2 linked regions of the Quadrisphaera setariae genome follow. The protein of the gene in region 1 interacts with the protein of each later gene in a pairwise test. Links are inferred from orthologs where the notes say so. Each region holds a gene or a part of one and is shown on either strand. Other genes may lie near its edges.

Region 1 (5,369 bases):
GCGAGGACGGGCTCCTGGGGGTCGTGCAGGTAGCTCAGCAGGTGCACCGTGATGCCGCGGACCCTGCACGACACCTCGGCTCCCGGCACCAGCAGCACGCCGCAGCGCTCCGCCTGGCGGCCCGCGCGGGCCCACCCGGCGGTCGTGTCGTGGTCGGTGATGGCGAGGGCCTGCACGCCCGCCTCCGCCGCAGCGCTGACGAGCCCGGCCGGGTCGTCGGTGCCGTCCGAGGCGGTGGAGTGGGTGTGCAGGTCGATGAGCACCCCGAGAGCCTAGGTCGCGTCGGCGACACCGACCGCCCGAGGACCGCTCCGCTGGCCACAGGACCCGCCGGCGTCAGCGCGTCGGCTGGTCCGACGCCGTCGCCGAGGAGGAGGTCGGGGAGGACGGCGACGCCGCCGCGCCGGGGGTCGGCTGCGCCGTCGTGGCCGTCCCGGTGGCGGTGGGGTCGGAAGTGCTCGTGGACGTGGGGCTGTCCGTCGGGGAAGCGGTGGCGCTCGCGGAGTGCGTGCTGCTGGGGGACGCCGTCCCCGTCGGTGAGGACGTGCCGGTGGACGATCCGCTGGGCGACGAGGTCGAGGTGGCTGCGTCGGTCGTTGCTGCCGGCGACGAGGGGGCCTGGCCGGTCCGGGCGTCGTCGTGGTGGTCGTGCTCGTGGCCCGGAGCTGCCGCCGAGGCGGTGACCGCCTCCGACGGCTCCTGCGAGGGCTCAGCGGTCGGCTCAGCGGTCGGCTCAGCGGTCGGACCGCAGGTCGGGAGGTCGCTCGGCGCCGTGATCGCCGTGGCGGTCGCGGTGGGCCCGCCGGTGACCGAGGGGGTCGCGGTCGGGTTCCCTGTGGGCCCAGCGGTCGCCGCGGGGGCTGATGTCGGCTCCGAGGTCGGTTCGGAAGTCGGCTCCGAGGTCGGCTCCGAGGTCGGCTCGGAGGTCGACTCGGCTGCGGGACAGCAGGCGGCAGGCGGGACCGCCTCCGCCGGAGCGGCGGTCGGCTCAGCTGTCGGCACGGCGGACGCGGTGGCCGTCGGCTGGGCCGTCGCGCTGCTGTCAGCCGCAGCCGTCGCGCCAGCGCTCGGACCGGCGCTCGGGTCGGCCTCGGCCCCCACCGCCGCCGCCACGCAAGCGGTCGCGCTCGGGTCCGGCACCGCCGGGCTGGGCGCGGCGGACGGGGTGGGCGAGGTGGTCGCGGCGACCTCCACCGGCGGGGGCGGAGCGCTGGACGGCGCGGGCGGCACGGGTACGAGGTCGGGCAGCGCGGGCAGCACGGACAGGCCCTCGGTGTAGGCCGCCGTCCACGCGAGCACGGTGGCGGCGTAGGCGCTGGAGCGGTTGTAACGCCACAGCGCGGCCACCTGGCCGTCGCGGGTGGACAGGTCTGCCCCGCTGGCGCAGAGGTAGCGAGCGGCACCGAGGGCGGCGTCGTCGACGTCGTCGGGGTCGGCCACGCCGTCCCCGTCCGCGTCGGCGCCCCAGGCCCGCCACGTGGCGGGGAGGAACTGCATGGGACCGACGGCCCGGTCGAACTGGGCGTCGCCGTCGAAGCGGCCTCCGTCGCCGTCGGAGATGACCGCGGTCCCGGGCACGGCCCCGTCCAGGCGCGGGCCGAGGATCCTGGTCAGGGTGCGGCCGGCGGCGTCGACGCGCCCGCCGGAGGCGTGGCCGGACTCGATCTTGCCGATGCCGGCGAGCAGCTGCCAGGGGATGCGGCAGCTGGGGTCGGTCACGGCCGTGCGCTCCTGGGCGGCGCGGTAGGCCGCCAGCACGCGCTCGGGGACGCCCGCCTGCGTGCCCTGCACCACCAGGGGGCCCACCTCGCGGCCACCGTCCGCGGGGGGCTCGGACGCACCGGTGGGGGCGGGGGCGGCGACCGCGTCGGACAGCGGCACCACGGGGGCGGGGGCGGCCTGCGCCGCACCGGACGGGGTCGCGGCGGCGGGCGCGACGAGCACGACGTCGCCGGGGTCGCGGACGACCTCGGACGAGGCGGCCACCCCGGCTCCCGTGGCCACCGCCACGGCGCACAGAGCGGCGGTGGACCTCATCCGCGCAGAGCGGGACGACCCGCCTTCCCGGTGAGCGGCCTTGCGCATGGAACCCCCCTCGCGGCGCCACCAGGTGCGGTGGGCGTCAGCGGAGGCTCCAGCATGACGGCGGACGAACCGGGACACAACCGACATCGCGATGACCTCAGAGCGACGCCCAGGTGGCGCAGCGTGATCACCGACCTTGTCACGCGTCGTCACCGTGCGCCACCGGTGTGGAACCGGCGCACGCCCTGGGGCCTCGCCCGCCCGCGGACGGCCGGTGGGAGGATCAGGGCATGAGCGAGGCCACGAGCACCGCCGAGACCGTCGACCGCCCCCTCGTGGAGGCGCCCGGCACCGAGGTCGAGGTCGAGGGCGCCGGTGACGCCCAGCGCCTCGCCGAGCGCGGCTCCAACCGGAGCCAGCGGCCCACCTCGCAGGCCTTCCGCGACTTCATCGCCAGCGGCTGGGCACCCCGGCCGGCTCCTCCCGAGCGCCTCGCCGCGGCGCCGTGGGCCGCAGCGCGCCGCGAGCGCATCAGCGCGCGCTTCCCCGGTGACCGGCTGGTGCTGCCCGCCGGGCCGCTGAAGGTGCGCAGCAACGACACCGACTACCGCTTCCGCCCTCACTCGGCCTTCGCGCACCTCACCGGCCTGGGCGCCGACCGCGAGCCCGACGCGGTGCTCGTGCTGGAGCCCCGCGAGGGCGGGGGGCACGAGGCGCAGCTGTTCTTCCGCCCCCGGGCCGAGCGCACCACCGACGAGTTCTGGGCCGACGCCCGCTACGGGGAGTTCTGGGTGGGCGTGCGCCCGTCCCTGGAGGACGTCGAGGCGGAGCTCGGCCTGGCGTGCCGCCACGTCGACGGGCTGGCCGAGGCCCTCGCCGGTCCCCTGCCCGGGTCGGACGGCGTGGTGCGCGTGGTCCCCGACGCCGACCCCGCCACCAGCGCGCTGGTGAGCCGGTCCCGCTCCTCGGCGCCGCTGGACGTCAGCACCGACGGCGCCGAGCGGCCCGACCCCGACGCCGAGCTGGCCGAGGCCCTCTCCGAGCTGCGCCTCGTCAAGGACGCCTGGGAGGTCGAGCAGCTGCAGGAGGCCGTGGCCGCCACCGTCGCCGGGTTCGCGGACGTGGCCCGCTCGTTGCGCGCCGCGGTCCGCCACGAGCGCGGCGAGCGCGTGGTGGAGAGCGCCTTCGAGGGCGTCGCGCGCCGGGAGGGCAACGGCGTCGGCTACGAGACCATCGCCGCGGCCGGGCCGCACGCCTGCACCCTGCACTGGATCCGCAACGACGGGCCGGTCCGCCCCGGCCAGCTGGTGCTGGTGGACGCGGGCGTGGAGGCGACCTCGCTCTACACCGCTGACGTCACGCGCACGCTGCCGGTGGACGGCCGCTTCTCCCCCGCCCAGCGGCGCGTCTACCAGGCGGTGCTCGACGCCGCCGACGCCGCGTTCGCCGTCGCCCGGCCGGGCTCGAGGTTCCGCGACCTGCACGCCGCCGCGATGGAGGTGGTGGCCGCGCGCCTGGAGGAGTGGGGGCTGCTCCCGGTGAGCGCCGCGGAGGCCCTCGACCCCGAGACCGGCGGGCAGCACCGCCGGTGGATGGTGCACGGCACCTCCCACCACCTGGGCCTGGACGTGCACGACTGCGCGCAGGCGCGGCGCGAGATGTACCTCGACGCCGAGCTGGTGCCCGGCATGGTCTTCACCATCGAGCCAGGCCTGTACTTCAAGGCCGACGACCTGCTCGTCCCGGACGAGCTGCGCGGCATCGGCGTGCGCATCGAGGACGACGTGCTGGTCACGCAGGACGGCTGCGTCAACCTGTCAGCGGCGCTGCCGCGGCGCCCCGCTGACGTCGAGAGCTGGATGGCCTCCCTGCGCTGAGCGCCCGCGACACGACGAGGCCCGTCGCCGTCCTGGTCGGGACGACGACGGGCCTCGTACTGTCTGGGGGACCGCTCAGTAGGCGCCGGGCTCCCGCTGGAGCGGGCGGACGCCCTCGAGCCCCTCGATCAGGCGCCGGGCGCGGCCCGCCTCCTGCTCGGCGCAGATCACCGAGTAGCGCGACGCGAGGATCGCGTTGACGGAGCTGAAGTCTCGTCGGCCACCGGTGAGCGCGTAGCTGATGACGCCGAAGAGCATCCCCGAGCCGGCGCCGATGAGCACCGCGGCCAGCCAGATGCTCAGGTCGCTGCCGCCCACGAAGAGCATGAGCAGCAGCCCCAGGAACAGGCCGAACCACAGGCCCGACGCCGCCCCCGCGAGCGCGACCCGGGCGTAGGTGAGGCGCCCGGTGACGCGCTCGACGCTGCGCAGGTCGCTGCCGACGATGCTCACCAGCTGCACCGGGAACCCCTCGTCGGAGAGGTGGTCGACCGCCTTCTGCGCCTCCAGGTAGGTGGCGTAGGAGGCGATCTCGGTCCCGGTGGGGAGGGTGATCCCCCCGCGGACGCGGGCCTGGGGCGAGCCTGCGGACATCAGAGCCCCCTGGTGCTGCTGGTGAGCGGACGGTGGGGCGTCACGGCTGTCACACGGACTCGTCGGCGCCGGCCTCGGCGAGCTCGGTGGCCTCGACCTCGCTGCTGGCGCCGGAGGTGGACAGCTCGCCGCCCGCGTTCTCCAGGTGGGCGCGCACGAACCAGTGGTACTGCTCCAGCTGGCCGGACTGGCCGATGAGCAGGTCCTCGGTGATGGGGTCGATCTCGCCGGTGGCCTCGATGGCCTCGCGGTGGCTGGAGATCACGCCGGCGTAGACGAGGTCGAGCGCGCCGAGGTGCTCGATGGCGCCGGCGCGACCGATGGAGTACTCGTTCCAGCTGCGGTTCTCGACCAGCGCGCCGGGCGTGCCCTTGGGCGACCCGCCGAGGGTGGCGATGCGCTCGGCCACCTCGTCGGCGTACTCGCGGACGGTGTCGACCTGGGGGTCGAGCATCTCGTGCACGGCGATGAAGTGCGGGCCGACGACGTTCCAGTGGACGTGCTTGAGGGTCAGGTGCAGGTCGTTGAGCGCGTACAGCCGGTCCTGGAGGATCTCGGCGACCTTCGCGGAGTCGCCCTCGCCCAGACCGGGCACGCCGTAGTGGTTGGAAGCCATGCGGCCACGCTAGATCGACGGGCCGGGCTCCGCCCGTCGACGATCGTCCGCCCGGGGAGACCCCGGCCGTGGGGTCAGCGCACGACGACGGTGCTGCCCACCGGCATGAGGTCGCGCTGCCAGACGAGGTCCATCGCGGGCAGGCTCACCCGGGCGCAGCCGTGGGAGGCCGGGTGGGCGGGCACGCTGCCGTAGCCGTGCACGGCGATGCCGTCGGGGTGGAAGTACCGCGGCCGGTAGAGGCGGCCGAGGTCGCC
Region 2 (5,373 bases), on another replicon or contig:
CACGGCCGCCGAGAACCTCGTGCTCACCCACCCCGGCGCGTCCCGCTCCGGGCCGCTGCTCAGGCCGAAGGCGCGGAAGAAGATCGCCGAGACCTGGTTCGAGAACCTCGACGTGCGGCCCCGCCAGCCCGAGCTGGCGCTGGAGCGGTTCTCCGGCGGCAACCAGCAGAAGGTGGTGCTGGCCAAGTGGCTGACGTCGCCAGACCTCAAGGTGCTGGTGCTCGACCACCCGCTGCGCGGGCTCGACCCGGGCGCCAGCGAGACGGTCAACGCCCAGATCCGCGCCGCGTGCGCGCGGGGCGCCGCCGTGGTGCTGCTGCCCGACACCCTCGAGGAGGCCCTGGAGCTGGGGGACGAGATCATCGTCATGCGTGACGGCGAGGTCACCGCCCGCTTCGACACCTCCGTCGAGACCCCGACCGCCCTGGACCTGCTCGAGAAGATGGTGTGACCGTGTCGACACAGGTGTCCACGTCCGCTCCCCAGCCACCCGCCGCCGCTGCCGAGGCACCCCCCGAGGTCAGGCGGGGCCTGCCGCCCGGCCTGTGGCAGACGCTCGGCCCGGCGGCCGTCTTCGTCGTCCTCTTCGGCATCACGGCCGCCCTGCAGCCGGCCATCCTGTCCGGCGTCGGGCCGATCAACCTCACCACGCAGGCCACCGCCATCCTCCTGGTGGCGCTCGGCCAGGCCGCGGTGCTGCACGTCGGCTCGATCGACCTGTCGAACGCGGCCTCGGCGGTGCTGGGCGCGATGGTGCTGGCCAAGCTGCTGGGCCCCACGGCCGTGGCCGCGCCCGTGCTGACGCTCGTGGTCATGGCGCTCATCGGTGCGGTCAACGGCCTGCTCGTGGCCTTCACGCAGGTGCCCTCCTTCGCCCTGACCCTCGGCACGCTGGGCGTGCTGCAGGCCGCATCGCTGGTGGTCTCCGACAACACCACCGTCTACGCCTCGTCCAACGGCGAGGTGGTGAGCTGGCTGTTCATCCAGGCCTTCGCCGGCCTGCCGGTGGCGTTCTGGTTCGCCGTGGTCGTGGCGGTGCTGTTCTGGCTCGTCCTGCGCCGGACGTCGCTGGGCCAGGCCCTCACCGCCGTCGGGCTCAACGAGACCGCCGCCGTCTTCTCCGGCCTGCGCACCCGCTGGCTCAAGGTGGCCGCCTTCAGCTTCTCCGGCCTCATGGCCGGTGCCGCGGGCATCTGCATCATCAGCCAGGCCGGCGCCGCCAGCTCCTTCGGCCTCGGCAGCGACCTGCTGCTCCCCGGCATCGCCGCCGCCCTCATCGGCGGCGTCGCCATCACCGGCGGCCGCACCAACCCCGTCGGCGTGGTCTTCGGCGCCCTCACGGTGGCGCTCGTGCCCATCGCCGCCACCGCCCTCGGCGTCACGCCGCAGGCCCGCAGCCTCGTCTACGGAGCCGTCGTCATCGCGGCGGTCGCCCTCACCGCCAGCCGCGCCAAGGGCGCCGTCGTCAAGTGACGACGCGCCACCTCGACCACCCTCAGCGCTGAGAACACCAGGAAGGGAAGAGAGCCACGATGACCGTGCTCGACCAGCTGGAGCCGCAGGAGGTCCTGCGCTTCTTCGAGACCCTCACCACCATCCCCCGCGGCTCCACCAACGAGGAGCGCGTCGCCGCCTGGGTGGTCGGCTTCGCCCGCGAGCGCGGCCTGGAGGCGTCCTCCGACGAGGTGCACAACGTCTTCGTGCGCAAGCCCGGCCAGCACGGCGGCGAGGACGCCGTCCCGCTGGTGCTGCACGGCCACCTCGACATGGTCTGCGAGAAGGCCGAGGGCGTGGAGATCGACTTCGTCAACGACCCGATCACCATCAAGGTGGTGGGCGACGAGATCACCGCCGACGGCACCTCCCTCGGCGCCGACAACGGCATCGGGGTCTCCTACATCCTCGCCCTGCTCGACTCCACCGAGCTGCCGCACCCGCCGCTGGAGGTGGTGCTCACCGCCATGGAGGAGAAGGGCAAGGTCGGCTCCTCGAAGTTCGACACGTCCCGCCTCACCGGCTCTCGGATGATCGACTTCAACTGGATCACCGACACCGAGATCCTCGCCGGCTGCTCCGGCGACGTGACCTTCACGGTGGACGTGCCCGGTGAGCTCGAGACCGTCCCCGCCTCGCACACGAGCGCTCTCCGCCTGCTGGTGCGCGGCCTCATGGGCGGGCACTGCGAGTTCGACATCCACCTCGAGCGCGCCAACGCCGTGCTGCTGCTGGCCCGGGCCCTGGTGGCGCTCGGTGAGGTCGCCGACGTCCGCCTCGCCTCCCCCCACGGCGGTGCGCAGAACAACGCCATCCCCGCCGACGCCGACGTGGTGCTCGCACTGCGTCCCGAGGACGAGAAGGCCGTCCGCGAGGCCGTCTCCGACCTCCAGGCCACGTTCCAGCGCGAGTACGCGACCGCCGAGCCGAAGCTGCGGCTCGAGCTCGCCGACGCCGGTGCGGTGCCCGGACAGGTCTTCTCGAAGGCCGCCGGCGAGCGCCTGGCGCGCCTGACGACGCTGGTGCCCAACGGTGTCATCAGCTGGAACCTCGACGTGCCCGGCGTGGTGGAGACCTCCAACAACCTCGGGACCATCCGCACCACGGACGACGGTGCGCGGCTGATGTCGACGATCACCTCGGCGCTGACCTCCCGCAAGCACGAGGTGCTGGACCGGGTGCGCAACCTGGCGTCGCTCGCCGGCGGCGGCGTGACCGTCCAGGAGTACGGGCTGGACGCGCCGGAGTTCCCCTACCGCCCCGACTCCCCGCTGCTGGCGACCGCGCGCGCCGCGTACACCGACGTCATCGGCTCAGAGCCCGACGTGCACGTCAGCCAGTGCAGCCTCGAGCTGGGCATGTTCAGCCGCGCCGTGCCGGGCCTGGACGTCATCTCCATCGGCACCGAGCTGCGCGACCTGCACTCCCCCAACGAAGCCGTGAAGCACACGTCGGTGGCCAAGGTGTGGCCGCTGGTCCGCGAGGTCGTGACCCGGCTCGCCGACGACAAGAAGGAGGCCTGACCGTGGGGTACGACGTGCAGCCCTTCCAGGTCCACATCCCCGACGCCGACCTCGCCGACCTGCGCGAGCGCCTCGAGCGCACCCGCTTCCCCCAGGACTTCGGCAACGACGACTGGCGCTACGGCTACAACACCTCCTACCACCGCGAGCTGGTGCGGTACTGGCTGGACGAGTACGACTGGCGCGACGTCGAGCGCCGCATGAACCAGCTGCCGCAGTTCAAGGTCGACCTCATGGGCGTGCCGCTGCACTTCGTGCACGTCAAGGGCAGGGGGAAGAACCCGTCGGTGCCGCTGCTGCTGCACCACGGCTGGCCCTGGACCTTCTGGGACGTCCGCAAGGTCATCGGTCCGCTGACCGACCCGGCAGCGCACGGGCTGGACGACTCCCTCAGCTTCGACGTCGTCCTCATCTCCCTGCCCGGGTACGGCTTCTCCTCGCCGCTGACGGACACCGGCTGGAACTGGTGGCGCACCGCCGACCTCGAGAACACCCTCATGAAGGAGGTCCTCGGGTACGAGCGGTACGCCACGGCGGGCGGTGACTGGGGCGCGCTCGTCGCCCAGCAGCACGGCCACAAGTACGAGGACGACCTCATCGGCGTCTACACGCACTTCCCCGCCCAGATGAGCCACTACCTGCCCGAGCACCCCGACGCCCCCGCGTCGGTGCAGTACGACCCGCTGCTCGGCCTGCCCGCCGCCAGCGAGTACGGCGAGGGCGAGGAGGGCTGGTTCGAGCGCGGGAAGCTGTTCGTCCAGCACGAGTCGGGCTACGGCGAGATCCAGCTCACCAAGCCGCAGACGCTGGCCGCGCTCTTCGCCGACTCCCCCGCAGGGCAGCTCGCCTGGATCACCGAGAAGCGCTACTTCTGGGGCCTGGCCGAGCGCGGCGAGGGCACCGAGCGCTTCGAGGCGGTCTGGCCCAAGGAGGACCTCGTCACCACGGCCGCGGTGTACTTCCTCACCAACACGGGCGGCACGTCCTCGCGCTACTACTGGGAGTGCCGCGGCAACCCGTGGAAGCCCTCCCACGACAGGTTCCCCGTGGTCGGCGCCCCCACCGCGGTGAGCATCTACCCCGGGGAGATCTACAAGCCGCCGCGCACCTTCACCGAGGCGTACTTCAACCTCCAGCAGTACCGCGTCCACGACGACGGCGGGCACTTCGCCCCGCTGGAGGTGCCCGACACCTACGTGCGGGACGTGCGGGACTTCTTCGGGTCGCTCGTCCAGCAGGGCTAGCTCAGCGGCGGGGCAGGCCCAGCTCGCGCCGCAGCGCGCCCTCCTCCACGCGGCCGGTGTACAGGCGGCCGTCGACGAACAGCGTCGGCGTGCCCCTGACACCGGCCGCTCCGCCGTCTGCGTAGTCGGCCTCCACCGCGGGCCGGAAGCGCTGGACGCGCTCCCCCACCACCGCGGCGGGCTCGTCGAGGCCGGCGCGCTCGGCGAGGGCCGCCAGCTGCGGGTCGGACAGGTCCGCCTGGTGGCGGAACAGCAGCTCGTGCAGGTCCCAGAACCGCCCCTGCTCGGCCGCCGCCTCCGAGGCCAGCGCCGCGGTCAGCGCGAACGGGTGCTTGGTGAACAGCGGGAAGTGCCGGAAGACCAGTCGCACGGCGCCGCCGGAGGAGTCGACCAGCGCCTTCAGCACCGGCGCGGCCGCCGCGCAGAACGGGCACTCGAAGTCGCCGTGCTCCACGACCGTGTGGGCGGCGTCGGGGTCCCCGTAGGAGTGCCGGTCCCAGCTCACCGGGAGGGCGCCTGCTCGTCGGACACCGCGTGCACCGCGTGCTCGGCGCGCAGCAGCGCGATGGCGGCCTCGAAGTCCTCCAGGGAGTCGAACGCCTGGTAGACCGACGCGTAGCGCAGGTAGGCCACCTCGTCGAGCTCGCGCAGCGGGGCGAGCACGGCCACGCCGACGTCGTGCGCGTCCACCTCGGCGCGCCCCGCGGTGCGCACCGACTCCTCCACCTGCTGCGCGAGCCGGGCCAGCTGGTCGGCGGTGACGGGACGCCCCTGGCACGCCTTGCGCACGCCGGTGATCACCTTGTCGCGGCTGAACGGCTCGGCGACGCCGGAGCGCTTGAGCACGGTCAGGCTGGCGGTCTCCGCCGTCGAGAAGCGGCGCCCGCAGCTGGGGCACTGGCGGCGCCGGCGGATCGACTGGCCGTCGTCCGAGGTCCGGGAGTCGACGACGCGCGAGTCCGCGAACTGGCAGAACGGGCAGTGCACCGCTCCACGCTAGGGGGGCCGTCACGCACGGTGCAAGGCTGGGTGGTGTGCTGGGCGCGTGACAGGGTTGAAGGTGACCGTCGTCGGAGCCGGGTCCACGTACACCCCCGAGCTCGTCTCGGGCC

What was found. Proteins that work in one complex are often made in the same cells at the same time.
Region 2: the proteins of FMM08_RS15235 (region 1) and pepD interact in binary tests that used the Escherichia coli proteins (3 or more experiments, as listed by UniProt). The link is inferred for Quadrisphaera setariae from one-to-one orthologs.

Annotation. Positions count from the first base shown.
Region 1 is NZ_VKAC01000009.1:45,137-50,505, reverse strand. What follows is about bases 1,776-4,608. They hold FMM08_RS15235 (aminopeptidase P family protein), read left to right. Parts: upstream 1,776-2,315; coding sequence 2,316-3,902; downstream 3,903-4,608. Other genes in these bases: FMM08_RS15225 (Dps family protein), read right to left, coding at 4,546-4,608; FMM08_RS15230 (YflT domain-containing protein), read right to left, coding at 3,978-4,496; FMM08_RS23735 (lytic murein transglycosylase), read right to left, coding at 1,776-2,037. In the rest of the region: FMM08_RS15245 (PHP domain-containing protein), read right to left, coding at 1-263; more of FMM08_RS23735, read right to left, coding at 337-1,775; more of FMM08_RS15225, read right to left, coding at 4,609-5,112; FMM08_RS15220 (L,D-transpeptidase family protein), read right to left, coding at 5,187-5,369.
Region 2 is NZ_VKAC01000012.1:20,721-26,093, forward strand. The notes cover bases 938-3,774. They hold pepD (beta-Ala-His dipeptidase), read left to right. Parts: upstream 938-1,532; coding sequence 1,533-3,017; downstream 3,018-3,774. Other genes in these bases: FMM08_RS18035 (ABC transporter permease), read left to right, coding at 938-1,473; FMM08_RS18045 (epoxide hydrolase family protein), read left to right, coding at 3,020-3,774. Outside these bases: FMM08_RS18030 (sugar ABC transporter ATP-binding protein), read left to right, coding at 1-451; more of FMM08_RS18035, read left to right, coding at 454-937; more of FMM08_RS18045, read left to right, coding at 3,775-4,261; FMM08_RS18050 (DsbA family protein), read right to left, coding at 4,263-4,766; transcriptional regulator NrdR, read right to left, coding at 4,763-5,248; FMM08_RS18060 (family 4 glycosyl hydrolase), read left to right, coding at 5,316-5,373. UniProt on the Escherichia coli protein: Dipeptidase with broad substrate specificity. Requires dipeptide substrates with an unblocked N-terminus and the amino group in the alpha or beta position.